2 regions of the Streptomyces sp. NPDC093064 genome follow, and region 2 is predicted to be linked to the other one. Evidence: riboswitches for the same ligand, from Rfam matches in the RefSeq annotation. Region 2 holds a riboswitch; the other holds the start of a gene.

Region 1 (8,471 bases), on a different contig from region 2:
GGCCACGTCCCGCTGCGGGAACAGCTGGTGGTCCTGGAACATCAGCCCCACCTCGCGCCGGTGCACCGGCACCCCCGACTGGTCCCGCCCATCCAGCAGTACCCGCCCGGAGTCCAGCGGCTGGAGCCCGGCCACCGCGCGCAGCAGTGTCGACTTGCCGCTGCCGCTGGGTCCGAGCACGCACACGATCTCGTGCTCGGCGACCGACAGGTCGACCGCGTCCAGCGCGTCCCGCCCGCCGAAGCGCACGGTCGCGGCCTCAAGGCTCAGCAGCATCTAGAACTCCCCGCTCCGGTCGGTGCGCAGCCGCTCCAGCACCAGCAGCGCCACCGCGCACACCACCATCAGAATCGTCGACAGGGCCATCGCCTGGCCGTAGTTGAGGTCTCCGGGCCGGCCGATCAGCCGCGCCACGGCGACCGGCAGCGTCGGACGGTCGGGGCGCGCGATGAACACGGTCGCCCCGAACTCCCCCAGCGACACCGCGAAGGCGAACCCGGCGGCGATCAGCAGCGCCCGCCGTACCAGGGGCAGGTCGACCTCCCGCCACACCCGCCACGGCGAGGCCCCGAGCACGGCCGCCGCCTCCCGGAGCCGTACGTCCACCGCGCGCAGCACGGGGAGCATGGTCCGTACGACGAAGGGCACGCCGACCAGGGCCTGCGCCAGCGGAACCAGGATCCAGGACTGCCTGAGGTCCAGCGGCGGGCGGTCCAGGGCGATCAGGAAGCCGAAGCCGACGGTCACCGCGGAGACCCCGAGCGGCAGCATCAGCAGCGCGTCGAAGCCGCGTACGAGCCGGGCCGCGATGGGGGTCCCCCCGTTGGAGCGAAGGCGAGAGTGAGGGAGGCGGGTGAGGGCCGCGGCGGCGAGCGCGCCGATCACCACGGCGATGGCGGTCGCCGCGGCGGCATAGCTCAGGGAGGTGCCGACGGCGTCGATCGGCGCGACCAGGAAGGTGCCGCCGTCCGCGTTCGTCAGCGCCCGGTAGTAGCCGAACCCGGGCGCGGTGAGCGACCGCTGCACCAGCACGGCGAGCGGCAGTACGACGAGGACGGCGATGGTGGCGAGGACACCGGCCAGCATCGTCCACTGCCCGGCACCGCGCGGCCGGCGGGCGGTCAGCGAGGCGTCCACCAGCTTCAGCGCGGTCTCGCGGCGCCGAACGGTCCAGGCGTGCACGGCGAGGATCGCGCCCACCGCGGCGAACTGGAGGAGCGTCAGGACCGCGGCGGTGGCCAGGTCGAAGATCTCGGACGTCTGCCGGTAGATCTCCACCTCGAGGGTGGAGAAGGTGGGGCCGCCGAGGATCTGCACCACACCGAAGGAGGTGAACGTGAACAGGAAGACCATGAGTGCGGCGGCGGCGACCGCGGGCGCCAGCGCGGGCAGGGTGACCTTCCGCCAGGCGGCGAGCGGCGAGGCGCCGAGCATCCGGGCCGCCTCCTCCTGGCGCGGGTCGAGCCCCGCCCACAGACCGCCCACGGTCCGTACGACGACGGCGTAGTTGAAGAAGACGTGGGCGAGCAGGATCGCCCAGACCGTGGTGTCCAGCCGTACGCCCCACAGTTCGTCGAGCAGGCCGCCGCGCCCGACCAGCGCGAGGAACGCAGTGCCGACCACGACCGTGGGCAGCACGAACGGCACGGTGACGACGGCTCGCAGAACCTGCCGGCCGGGGAAGTCGAGGCGCGCGAAGACATAGGCGCCGGGCAGGGCTACGAGCAGGGTGAGCACGGTGGAGGCGAGCGCCTGCCAAGTGGTGAACCACAGGACGTGCCGGATGTCGGACTGTCCGAGCACATCGGCGATCCGCCCCAACTGCCAGGCCCCGTCGGCCTCCAGGCCGCGCCGGACGATCGCGACCACGGGGTAGGCGAAGAACACCGCGAAGAACGCGACGGGCACGGCCATGAGACCGAGCCGCGCCGCGTTCCCCGTCCGGCGGCCGCGTCCGCGGCCTACCTGAGGACGAGCGAGGTCCACGACTTGACCCACTGGTCACGGTTGGCGGCGATCTTGGCGGGGACCATGGTCTCGGGGTCCTTGGCCTGGGGGCCGTACTTCACGAACTCCGGGGGCACTTGGGCGCCTTCGCGCACCGGGTAGACGAACATGTTCAGCGGCATGTCGTCCTGGAACTTCTTGGTGATCAGGAAGTCCAGGAACGCCTTGCCGCCCTCGGTGTTCCCGGCGTTGCTCAGCAGTCCGGCGTACTCGACCTGGCGGAAGCAGGTGCCCTGCGCGACGCCGGTCGGCGCGGTCTTGGGCCGCGGGTCGGCGTAGATGACCTCGGCGGGCGGCGAGGAGGCGTAGGAGACGACGAGGGGACGGTCGCCCTTGGCCTTCCTGCCGCCGGCGGAGCCGGAGAACTCCTGGTTGTAGGCCTGCTCCCAGCCGTCGACGACCTTGACGCCGTTGGCCTTGAGCTTCTTCCAGTAGTCCTGCCAGCCCTTGTCCCCGTACTGCGCGGCGGTGCCGAGCAGGAAGCCGAGGCCGGGCGAGGAGGTGGCGGCGTTCTCGGTGACGAGGAGGTTCTTGTACTCCGGCTTGACCAGGTCGTCGAACGAGGCGGGCGGGGTCAGCTTGTGGTCGGCGAAGTACTTCTTGTCGTAGTTGACGCAGATGTCGCCGGTGTCGATGGGCGTGACCCGGTGCTTCGCTTCGTCGACGCGGTACTGCGGCAGGATCAGGTCCGAACCCTTCGGCTCGTACGACTGGAACAGCCCGTTGTCCAGGGCGCGGGACAGCAGCGTGTTGTCGACGCCGAAGAAGACGTCGCCCTGCGGGTTGTCCTTGGTGAGGATGGCCTTGTTGACGGCCTGGCCGGCGTCGCCGTCCTCGAGGACCTTGACCTTGTAGCCGGAGCTCTTCTCGAAGTCCGCGATGACGCTCTTGGAGGCGGCCCACGAGTTGTGGCTGACCAGCGTCACCGTCCTGGAGCCGGCCGAACTCTTGTCGCCCGGCGACGAACCGCACGCCGACAGCGTGACCAGGCCGAGCCCGACCGCCACGACGGCGAACGTCTTGGTGTGCACTGAAGTCCTCCTGGGGGTTGGCCAGGAAGAGACGCGGCCCTGCCCGGGATCCGCGAGGGACACCCGGGCAGGGCACAACAGCTTGAGTGATGACCGAACTTCCTACCCAGAATGACCTGGGCGAGGTTCAGAGGGTCTGCGGCCGGTGCCGCACTCTCAGCGCTGTGGCGCTCCCCTGTCGGAATATGAAGATGTGTGCGGTATCAGCCTACCGTCCGGCTACCTTTCGGTGGCAGCCAGCTGACCGCAGGCGCCGTCGATCTCCTGACCGCGGGTGTCCCGGATGGTCACCGGCACACCGTGGGCGGCGATCGCCTCGACGAAGGCCTTCTCGTCCTCGGGGCGGGACGCGGTCCACTTGGAGCCGGGCGTCGGGTTCAGCGGGATGAGGTTGACGTGCACCGGCCTGCCCTTGAGCAGCCGGCCGAGCCGGTCGCCGCGCCACGCCTGGTCGTTGATGTCCCGGATCAGCGCGTACTCGATGGACAGCCGGCGCCCGGACCTGGCGGTGTACTCGAATCCGGCGTCGAGCACCTCCCGCACCTTCCACCGCGTATTGACCGGGACGAGCGTGTCGCGTAGTTCGTCGTCCGGCGCGTGCAGGGAGATGGCGAGCCGGCACTTGAAGCCCTCGTCGGAGAACCGGTGGATGGCCGGGACCAGGCCCACCGTCGATACGGTGATCCCGCGCTGGGACAGGCCGAGCCCGTCCGGCTCGGGGTCGGTCAGGGCGCGGATGGCGCCGACGACGCGGTTGTAGTTGGCGAGCGGCTCGCCCATGCCCATGAAGACGATGTTCGACAGGCGAGCGGGACCACCGGGGACCTCTCCGTCCCGCAGGGCGCGCATCCCGTCCACGATCTGGTGCACGATCTCGGCGGTGGACAGGTTCCGGTCGAGCCCGGCCTGTCCCGTGGCGCAGAACGGGCAGTTCATGCCGCAGCCCGCCTGCGAGCTGATGCACATGGTCACCCGGTCCGGGTAGCGCATGAGCACCGACTCCACGAGCGTGCCGTCGAACAGGCGCCACAGCGTCTTGCGGGTGGTCCCCTGGTCGGTCGACAGATGCCGTACGACCGTCATCAGCTCGGGAAGCAGCGCCTCCTGGAGCTTGGCGCGGGATCCGGCGGGGATGTCGGTCCACTGCTCCGGGTCGTGCGCGTACCGCGCGAAGTAGTGCTGCGCGAGCTGCTTGGCACGGAACGGCTTCTCGCCGATCGCGGCGACGGCCTCCTTGCGCTCAGCGGGCGACAGATCGGCAAGGTGCCGCGGCGGCTTCTTGGCACCGCGCGGGGCGACGAAAGTGAGTTCTCCGGGCTTAGGCATGGCTGTACCAGTGTCGCAGATCAAATCCGGTGACCTGGGGCTGCCGGTCGGGACACCTGTCGCCGGTGGTCGCCATCCGTCGCCGCCGGTCCCCCTCGGACGGCCCAGGGGCGGCCCGAGCCGGGACTGTCGCAGGACGCGAGGTACGCCTCTCGACGCTCGGTCCTGAGCGTGCTGCGGTGGGTGACGCTTCCCTGGTCATAGGCATGCTTGCGGGCCGCTGGATACGTCAGAACGGCCGTTCCCACTGTCCCGGGCACACCGACACTCGCTCCGAGCACCGCCGATATACCTTGATCCATGCGCTTGTCGTGCCGCGATCACGGCCGTGAGCTACGCCGGATCCGAAGGTCTGTGATCAGCGCACCAGGAGAGTGCGGCTGCGGGCTGTGGCACGCAAGACGATGTTCGGCTCCGCCGGGCACAGCTCATGTCGAGCGGGGGAACTCAAAAGACCCAGGGCCATGCACTGTCCCGTACGACCACTAACCTCTCGGCGTGACGAGAGAGCAAGGCCCCGAGACTGTCCCGATTCGCCGTCGAGCGTGGGTTGCGGTCGTCTCCGTCGCATTGCGTGCTCTGCTCGGTCTTGCTGTCTGGGGAGTCCTGGCTCTGGCGCTTTGGCACTTCGAAGACGGGGTCGATAGAACGCTCACCTTCGCGGTCCAGGTGTTCGCCGCTGCCCCGATGCTCGGGCTCTACCTCGCCGAGCCGCCGCGCCGACGCGTTGGATGTGCCGTCGCTCTCGTGGCCGTGCTCGTGATGGCAGGGCTCGGCTTCACAGCGCAGGCGTGGCTCTCCCCCACGCTCCAGGTGGGGTTCCAGGTAGGCGCGATTGTCGGGGTACCCGTTGGTGCAGCCCTGTTCGCTTTGATCGTCAGCCGGGCAAAGGCTGCCTGATCGCACACCTGGGCTGCCGACCGCTCGGTACCCGCTGATATGGCGGCGAGTGATCGAGCGGCGGGGTCCGCTCGTCGCGGCTGATCCCCTCGATGCGAACTATGGGCACGGTGGCCGCTGAGGTCGGCCGGGCGCGTCGGCTGGTTGCTTGGGGTTGGCAACGGTCGGTCCTGGGCACGGGGTTGCTGTACTTCCCTGCTGTACAGCAGCCAGATGCGCGATGTACAACATCGGCATGACAACTCAACCGACGCGGGCGATGTGGTGGGCCGAGATAGCCGTCTTCCTCACCGCGGCCGCCGCGACCCTCACGGCGATCGCGTTTCTGGCGTCGTTGGCAGCCGGGGGCCGCCACGTGACCCTCGACGTCGTGCCGATCGCGCTGTCCATCGGCGTCGGTATCTTCGTGAGCAGTCGGTTCAGGGCGTGGGGGTTGCGTCGCAGAGCCGCGTGCCCCACACAACCTTGAAAACCGTCGTGGCGCGAGCCACCGTGGCACCCAGCCCACGGCTCCGGCAATCCAGCTTAGGAACAGCAGGGCAGAAGCGGACTCGAGCATCTGGACCCAGCGGTCACCATCCGTGATCAACTCGGCGAGGTAAATCCCCGCGTCAAAGCTCCCCGCCGCGAACAAGAAGACCGAGGTTCTACCAAGCGATCCCCGTGTCTTGCCTGTTCTTGCTCCCACTCTTGCCGGTTCTTGCTCCCACCTGGACACTCTGCATGCCGCTCATGATGAGTGCGATCGGGCCACATGGCTATAACCCGACGGCTGTCGCTGCCGTACCGGGCTGACCGCTGCCGTTCGCACTGCCGTCAGTGGTCGTCACTGGTCGCCGCTGATCACTCTCGGACGGCCCCTTTGCCGTCTTTTGACTCAAAACGCCATCCAATTCCCACCCTGGGACGTATCACCTTCAAGCATGTCTCATATGCCTCTGGCATATTCAGGAGGAGCGCCATGGCGATCTTCAATGTTCTCTTCCCCGCCCGTGGCCATGACCACGGCCACGGCCACGGGGGCCACCGTGGCCACGGAGAGCGTGGCGAACGCGGAGAGCGCGGAGAACGCGGCGAACGCGGCGAGCGTGGCGAACGCGGCGAACGCGGCGAGCGTGGCGAACGCGGCGAACGCGGCGAACGCGGCAGGCACGGTTACTGATTTTGGTCACTACTAGTCACTCGCAGCGGAGCGGACCGAAGCCCAAGGGAGCCGGTCCGCTCCGTTAGCACGTCCTGCGGCGGCTGCTGTCGATGGGAACGGATCCGCAGGCCGTGGTTCGAGGCCGCCCCGCCGCTACCCCCGCGCGAGGTGTTCCAGGCGGGCTCTGACAACCGCTCCTCCGCGCCGCCGGCCGTCCGCGCCCACCCGGAGGAGCGAAGTGACGACGGGTGCTTGATGAAGTGGAGAAGGTCTTACCGCGTGCCGCCTGGGGCCTGTTCTAGCAGCCCGCCTCGACGCCGCTGCTCACGAACGAGTCGATGTTGATCGAGTAGCCGGCCCCGGTGGTGAGGTCGGGGCGGCTTCCGTGACCGTCCTCCGCAAGGCCCTCGGCGGTGAGGAAGACGATCTGCAGGACCTTGTTCTCTCTGGCGAAGCACAGGTCATCGGGCAAGGCCTCGGAGTCCGGATTCCATCCGTCCCGTACCGCCGCCGTCTGGTAGTACGCGGCCACTTCGGCCTGTGTGCCGGGGAAGGCGTATGTCCGGTTGGCATACACCGAGACATCGCCGCTGTCCGCCCAGCAGCCGGCGTCGACCTTCTCGAAGCCCCGGGCGACGGTGGCCCCGGCGGGCCGGGAGTCGAGGATGTCGAGCGCCGCCATCTCCTTCACCCGGTCCTCGGTCCCCTCGCAGTCCCCTGCGAGTTCCACCAACGCGCAGCCGGTGAGCGTTGCCGCCGCCAGCGCAGTCGACAGGAGCAGGGATATCGGGCGGGTGGTACCCGTCGGCAGAGGCAAAGCGGGCTCCAGGTCAAGGCCGGGGCGAAGGGAGGAGGCGGTACGCAGGGCCGGGTCAGAAGAGGCCGGCGATCAGTGTGCCGGCCCAGGCCGCGTACGTCTTCGTCCGATGCCAGCCACCGCAGTACAGCCGTGGCTTGCGCCGTCCGTCCTGTTTGAGGAGGGCTTCGCACCATCGGCACCGCAGATCGCCGTGATATGTGCCGTCATCCCCCAGCCGAGCCTGCCCCATGGGGAGGATTTTAACGTCAGGCCCGGCACGTGGTCCAAGCGGTGAACGGCGTCGAGCCCCCACCCGGCGAGGTGGGGGCTCGGTGGTCGTGGGTTCAGGCGGAGCCGACGAAGAGGACCATCAGGAGCCAGACCACCGGCGCGGTGGGCAGCAGGGAGTCGAGGCGGTCCATGATGCCCCCGTGGCCGGGAAGCAGGGTGCCCATGTCCTTGATGCCCAGGTCCCGCTTGATCATGGACTCGCCGAGGTCGCCGAGGGTGGCGGTGGCGGCGACCGCGAGGCCGAGCAGCAGGCCCTGCCACCAGGCGCCGTCGTCGATCAGGAACTGCATGCACAGCGCGCCGGCCACCATCGCGAAGGCCACCGCGCCGAACAGGCCCTCACGGGTCTTGCCCGGGCTGATGCGCGGGGCGAGCTTGTGCCGGCCGAAGCGCCAGCCGACGGCGTACGCGCCCGTGTCGCTGACCACCGTGAGCGCGAGGAACGTCAGCACACGGCGCGGACCGTCGTCCGCGGTCAGCATCATCGCGACGAACGTGGCCAGGAACGGCACGTAGAACGCCGCGAAGACACCGGCCGTGACGTCCTTGAGGTAACCCTCCGGCGGTTCCGTCATGCGCCAGACCAGGACCGCGAGCGCCGTCAACGCCATCGCCACCCAGGCGCCCTCTGCGCCCCGGACGTACCCGGCGACCACCATGGCCGCGCCGCCGACCGCCAGCGGCACGAGCGGCGCCTTGATGCCCTTGCGCTCCTCGAGCCGGCTGGTGAGTTCCCACAGGCCGACCACGACCGCGATCGCGATGACACCCACGAAGACGGCCTTGACGACGAACAGCGACACGATGATCACCGCGCCGAGCCCGAGGCCGACGCCTATGGCGGCGCCCAGGTCGCGGCCCGCACTCTTCTTCTGCGGCGCGGGCGCCGGCTGCGGGGCGTCGGGCATGGGCTCCGGATTCTGCGACGCCATCCCGTGGAAGGGCGGTGTCTGCGGCGTGTCATGGGACCACG
Region 2 (6,036 bases):
TCGTCGTGAGCGGCCGCGCCGCGATCACGGTCGGTCTGGAGACCACCGAGGTGGCCCGCGGCAGCGTGGTGTACGTGCCGGCCGGGGTCGCCCACAAGTTCCACCACATCAGCGAGGATCTTCGGGTCCTGGTGGTGTTCTCTCCCCCGGAAGCCTGAGGCGGCGTCTCGGGGTTCCCTAGGGGACCGGTCAGGGCAGGACAAGGGGTGCGAGGGCTCCGCGGGGCGCCCTCCCGGCTCTAGCATCGAGTGCAGAACATCGACAGGGCCCGCACCGGGGAGTGCGGGATGCCGACAGGGCCCGGCACCGCGCCGGCGGAGAGATGAGGACGAGGACAATGCGAGAGATCTTCGCGAGTCTGCCGTGGTGGGTGAAGTGGATCGCGGTGCCCGTCATCGCTCTGGTCGTCTTCGGCGGCGTGATAGCGAGCGTGATCGGCTTCGTGGTCTGGCTGCTGTTCAAGGTGCTGATCTTCGTCGCGCTGGTCGGCGGGCTGATCTACATCGTGCGGAAGTTCATGGCGGGGTCGTCCTCACGCAGCGACTGGTGAGTGCCGGAGGGCGCCGGTGAACCGGTAACGGGAATCGCCGTTTCCCTCGCGGGAGGGAAGTTTCCCGGACAAGCCGTCCGTGTGCGGTGACAGGCGGATAAGGTCCGGGGATCGATGCGGGGGTCGGCCCCCGCGGGCGGCGTACACCCCCATTCGTGTTCCCCGCACGGCTGCCCCCCTCGCGCTACGGGAGTGACCCCTTGGCCACGGTTGACACCGCACCCGCAGAACGGCACGCGCCGCCCGCACCCCGGGGGCCGTCCCGCTCGACGGCCCTCCCGGCGCAGCCGCGTTCGTCGGCCCCCTTGGAACGGCCCAGGGCCACGGTCCCGGAGCAGCCCAGCCCCCAGCAGCCCCCCACCCTCATCGGATCCGTGCAGCGCGCGATGCGCCTGCTGGAGACCGTCGCGCGGCACGAGCACGGAGCGCCCGCCAAGCAGCTCGCCCGTGAGACGGGCCTGGCCCTGCCCACCGCCTACCACCTGTTGCGCACCCTCGTCCACGAGGGCTATCTGCGCCGCGACCGGGGCCTGTTCTTCCTGGGTGAGGCCGCCGAGCGGCTGAGTAGCAGCGGAGCGGCGCAGAAACGTCGCACCACGATTGTCGAGGCGCTCGCCCAGTGGCGGGATTCCATCGGAGCGCCGCTGTACTACGCGATGTACCGCGAGGGCGAGATCGAGCTCATGTGCGTATCCGCCACCGCGGCCATCCCGGCGGTCGAGGAATGGGCCGGCTTCCGCGAGACCGGGCACGCGCACGCGATCGGCCAGTGCCTGCTGTCCCAGCTGGACGACAGGGCCCGCCGCGACCACCTCGACCGCTACCCCGTGCGGTCGCTCACCCCGTACACGGTCCGTGACGAGCACACGGTGCTGCGGCGCCTGGAACGGGCTCGGCCGATGGAGCCGGTGACCGAGCGGCAGGAGTACGCGCTGGGGGCGGTGTGCGCGGCGATTCCCATCACGGTGGGCACCACGGCGGCCGCGATCGCCCTCTCCCTGCCGGCCCATCAGGTGGACCGGCTGCTGCCCGCCGCACGTCGGCTGCAACACGAGGTGGGACGGCGTCTGGGCTCCCTGGCGCTCTCTATCAGTATCTGAAAACTCACTCCTTGTGATCTGATGTGTACGTTCAGCAAGATGCACCATTGTCACGGGATGGATTCCCGGCCAGTCGACGGCAAACAACGGGGTAGCGATGCGCGAGTCCGTACAGGCAGAGGTCATGATGAGCTTTCTCGTGTCCGAGGAGCTCTCCTTCCGCATCCCGGTGGAGCTGCGGTACGAGACCTGTGATCCCTATGCCGTACGGCTGACCTTCCATCTGCCCGGAGACGCCCCGGTGACCTGGGCGTTCGGCCGGGAGCTGCTGATCGACGGGGTGGGGACGCCGTGCGGGGACGGTGATGTGCGCATCTCACCGGCTGACCGCGACTCGCTGAGCGAGGTCCTGATCCGGCTTCAGGTCGGCGGCGACCGGGCGCTGTTCCGCTCCTCGACGGCGCCGCTGGTGGCGTTCCTGGACCGTACGGACAAGCTGGTGCCCCTGGGCCAGGAGGGTGCGCTGGCCGACTTCGACGCCCACCTCGACGAAGCCCTGGACCGCATCCTGGCGGAGGAACAGAGCGCGGGCTGAGGCGTCACGGCAGCGGACGCGGGCGGTGGTGTAGCGCTTCGCCACGGCCTCAGGGGGTGCAGGAACGCTTCGTCGGCCGCCCAAGCGGCCCCCGCACACGGAGTCAGCGCCTGCGGCGCCTGCCCCTTCCACCGCGCGCCGGAGCGGGCAGGGTGGCCTGCGCCGCGGCCTGCGCCCGTCCCGGGCGATCGGCCGAAACCACGAGTGCCGCCAGCGCCGTGGTGACCGGCACGGAGGCGACCAGGCCGATCGAGCCCACCAGCGTGCGCACGATCTCCTCCGCGACGAGCTCACTGGTGGCGACGGTCGTCACGCTGCTCTGCGCGATGGAGAACAGCAGCAGCAGTGGGAGCGCGGCACCCGCGTACGCGAGGACGAGGGTGTTGACGACGGAGGCGATGTGGTCGCGTCCGATGCGGATGCCCGCGCGGTACAGCCCGCGCCAGCCCATCGCGGGGTTGGCCTCGTGCAGCTCCCAGACCGCCGAGGTCTGTGTCACCGTCACATCGTCCAGGACGCCGAGCGAGCCGATGATGACACCGGCGAGCAGCAGGCCGCTCATGTCTATCGACGGATACAGGCCGTGGATCAGACCGGTGCTGTCGTCGGTGTTGCCGGTCAGCGCGGCCCAGCCGATGAACAGCGAGCCCAGGAAGCCGATCAGCATCAGCGAGATCAGCGTGCCGAGCACCGCGACCGAGGTACGGGCGGACAGGCCGTGACACATGTACAGCGCGATCAGCATGATGGCGCTGGCCCCCACCACCGCCACGACCAGCGGGTTCGAGCCCTGCAGGATCGCGGGCAGGACGAAGAGGTTCAGCACCAGGAAGCTGATGGCCAGCGCGACCAGCGCCATGACGCCCCGCATCCGCCCGACGACCACGACGGCGAGTGCGAAGAGACCGGCCAGCAGCGTCATCGGGAAGTGCCGGTTGACGTCGGTGACCGAATACTGCAAGTCCTTGGGTGCCGAGGGCTCGTAGGCGACCACGACCTTCTCGCCCTGGTGCAGCTGCCGGGACTGGTCGGGCTGCACGACCTCGGTGAAGGTACGGCCCTTGTCCTTGCCGGCGTCCACCCGGATCGTGGCCTTCTTGCAGCTCCCGGACTGCTGCTGCTGTGCGGAGGACCCCTCGGCAGTGGAGGTGTCGCCGGTCGGTGTGTCCCCGGAGGCGTTCACCGACCGGCAGCTGACCTCGAGCACCTCGACGACGGTGGCCTGCTGGGTCTGCCGGTCGAAGCCCACGCCGGTGCGCTCGTGCGACGGGGCGCCACCCGGCCACAGCACGACGAGTCCGGCCGCTACCACGGCGGCGAACGGGATGAGGATCGCCGCGATCACCTTGCGGAGGTGCTTCGACACGGGTGCGGCCGGCCCGTGGCTGTGGCTGTGCCCGTGTCCGCCACCGCTTCCCGGACCGTGCCCGGTGCCGTTCCCCGGGCTGTGGCCGGTACTGCTGCCCGGGCCGTGGCCGCCGCCGGTCGCGGGGCCGTGTCCGTGGCCGGCGGCGGTGGCTTCCTGGCCGTGCCGGACGTCCTGTCCGCGTCGGGGTTCGGGCGGCGGATGGGGGAACTGCTCTGTCGTGGTCACCGCCCGATCATCGCAAGAACGGCACAGGCCCACTGTTCACCGCGCCACAAATGACGCTAGCGTGGAGGCACCTTTGCACACGCGGGAGCTCGGAGCACCGGGCTGAGAGGGCGCTGACCTCCGTCTTTGCGATGTTTCACGTGGAACGTGCGATGTTTCACAGGAAACGCCGGCAGACGGATACCGCTGCGTCGACCGCCGAACCTGTTACCGGGTAATGCCGGCGTAGGGAGTAGGTCTCATGACCAACAAGGACGTACGCACGCCTGCCTCCAAGCAGATCTCCAGCGACGCGGAGCGGATCGCTTCCGACGCTTCCGACGGGGAGGCTGGGAAGTCCATCGGCTGGCACAAGGGCTACGTGGAGGGCTCACGCCCCGATCTGCGAGTGCCGGTCCGTCAGGTGCACCTCACCAACGAGCAGTCCGTCACGCTGTACGACACCTCCGGCCCGTACACCGATCCACTCGTGGGCACCGATGTCCGCAGGGGCCTGCCGCCGTTGCGGGAGAACTGGATCGTGGCCCGCGGCGACACCGAGGAGTACGCCGGCCGTCCCGTCCGCCCCGAGGACGACGGGATCAAGCACACCTCGCCACGCGGCGGTCTGCGCAACCTCGACGCGGTGTTCCCGGGACGGCCGCGCCAGCCGCGTCGCGGTCGCGACGGAGGAACGGTGACGCAGCTCGCCTACGCGCGCCGCGGGGAGATCACGCCGGAGATGGAGTTCGTGGCCATCCGGGAGAACGTTGCTCCCGAGACCGTCCGCGAGGAGATCGCGGCGGGCCGCGCGGTGCTGCCGGCCAACGTCAACCACCCGGAGATCGAGCCGATGATCATCGGCAAGCGGTTCCTGGTGAAGGTCAACGCCAACATCGGCAACTCCGCGGTGACCTCTTCCATCGAGGAGGAGGTGGAGAAGATGACCTGGGCGACCCGCTGGGGCGCCGACACGGTCATGGACCTCTCCACCGGCCGCAACATCCACACCACCCGTGAGTGGGTGCTGCGCAACTCCCCCGTCCCGATCGGCACGGTCCCGCTCTACCAGGCCCTGGAGAAGGTGGACGGCAAGGCCGAGGAACTGACCTGGGAGATCTACAAGGACACCGTCATCGAGCAGGCCGAACAGGGCGTGGACTACATGACCGTCCACGCCGGGGTACGCCTCGCTTACGTGCCGCTGACCGCGAACCGAAAGACCGGCATCGTCTCGCGCGGCGGCTCGATCATGGCCGCCTGGTGCCTGGCGCACCACAAGGAGTCGTTCCTCTACGAGAACTTCGAGGAGCTCTGCGAGATCCTCGCGGCCTATGACGTCACGTACTCGTTGGGCGACGGACTCCGGCCCGGTTCGATCGCGGACGCCAACGACGAGGCGCAGTTCGCGGAACTGCGCACGCTCGGGGAACTCGGCCGGATCGCCAGGCGTTTGGACGTACAGACCATGATCGAGGGCCCGGGGCACGTCCCGATGCACAAGATCAAGGAGAACATCGACCTTCAGCAGGAGATCTGCGATGAGGCTCCGTTCTATACGCTCGGCCCGCTGACGACGGACGTCGCCCCGGCGTACGACCACATCACCTCCGGCATCGGCGCCGCGATGATCGCCTGGTGGGGCACGGCCATGCTCTGCTACGTCACGCCCAAGGAGCACCTGGGCCTGCCCAACCGCGACGACGTCAAGACCGGCGTCATCACCTACAAGATCGCCGCCCACGCGGCCGACCTCGCCAAGGGGCACCCGGGCGCGCAGGAGTGGGACGACGCCCTGTCCGACGCCCGCTTCGAGTTCCGGTGGGAGGACCAGTTCAACCTCTCCCTCGACCCGGACACGGCAAGGGAGTTCCACGACGAGACGCTCCCGGCGGAACCCGCCAAGACGGCCCACTTCTGCTCGATGTGCGGCCCGAAGTTCTGCTCGATGAAGATTAGTAGAAGCATCACAGAGCGATTCGGTCCTGGTGGGGCTGTGACCAGCGAAGATGAGGTGGCTACCGGAATGCTCGCCAAGTCCGCCGAGTTCGCGGCGCAGGGTAACCGGCTGTATCTGCCAATTGCGGACTGATCTTCTGACGTCTCAGCGTCTCCCGGCACAGACTCCGGGAGACGCTCGCGTCATCGACGAAATCACCGTCAGCACCTCTCAGGGACGCCGCACCGGCGCCTACCGCCTCGTCACGACCCTGACCGATCCCCGCACCCACCCCGCAGCCGAGCTGATCAGGCTCTACCACGAGCGATGGGGTGCGAC

Evidence for each region. A riboswitch is a leader RNA that binds a small molecule or an ion and turns the genes downstream of it on or off. The one in region 2 is predicted to bind thiamine pyrophosphate.
Region 1: linked by a shared signal. The riboswitch ahead of ACIQFZ_RS13080 (thiamine ABC transporter substrate-binding protein) and the one ahead of thiC (phosphomethylpyrimidine synthase ThiC) in region 2 are both predicted to bind thiamine pyrophosphate.

What each region holds. Positions count from the first base shown of each region.
Region 1 is NZ_JBIVPK010000008.1:207,971-216,441, reverse strand. Features, by position in the region: gene ACIQFZ_RS13090 (ABC transporter ATP-binding protein) at 1-276, opposite strand, end outside; gene ACIQFZ_RS13085 (ABC transporter permease) at 277-1,914, opposite strand; gene ACIQFZ_RS13080 (thiamine ABC transporter substrate-binding protein) at 1,962-3,038, opposite strand; TPP riboswitch at 3,120-3,225, opposite strand; gene rlmN (23S rRNA (adenine(2503)-C(2))-methyltransferase RlmN) at 3,258-4,364, opposite strand; gene ACIQFZ_RS13070 (hypothetical protein) at 4,863-5,264, shown strand; gene ACIQFZ_RS13065 (hypothetical protein) at 5,485-5,733, shown strand; gene ACIQFZ_RS13060 (hypothetical protein) at 6,193-6,417, opposite strand; gene ACIQFZ_RS13055 (hypothetical protein) at 6,707-7,225, opposite strand; gene ACIQFZ_RS13050 (phosphatidate cytidylyltransferase) at 7,552-8,471, opposite strand, start outside.
Region 2 is NZ_JBIVPK010000020.1:401-6,436, reverse strand. Features, by position in the region: gene ACIQFZ_RS23380 (cupin domain-containing protein) at 1-158, shown strand, start outside; gene ACIQFZ_RS23375 (DUF5326 family protein) at 338-550, shown strand; gene ACIQFZ_RS23370 (IclR family transcriptional regulator) at 856-1,650, shown strand; gene ACIQFZ_RS23365 (SsgA family sporulation/cell division regulator) at 1,748-2,185, shown strand; gene ACIQFZ_RS23360 (YibE/F family protein) at 2,289-3,779, opposite strand; TPP riboswitch at 3,851-4,028, shown strand; gene thiC (phosphomethylpyrimidine synthase ThiC) at 4,021-5,850, shown strand.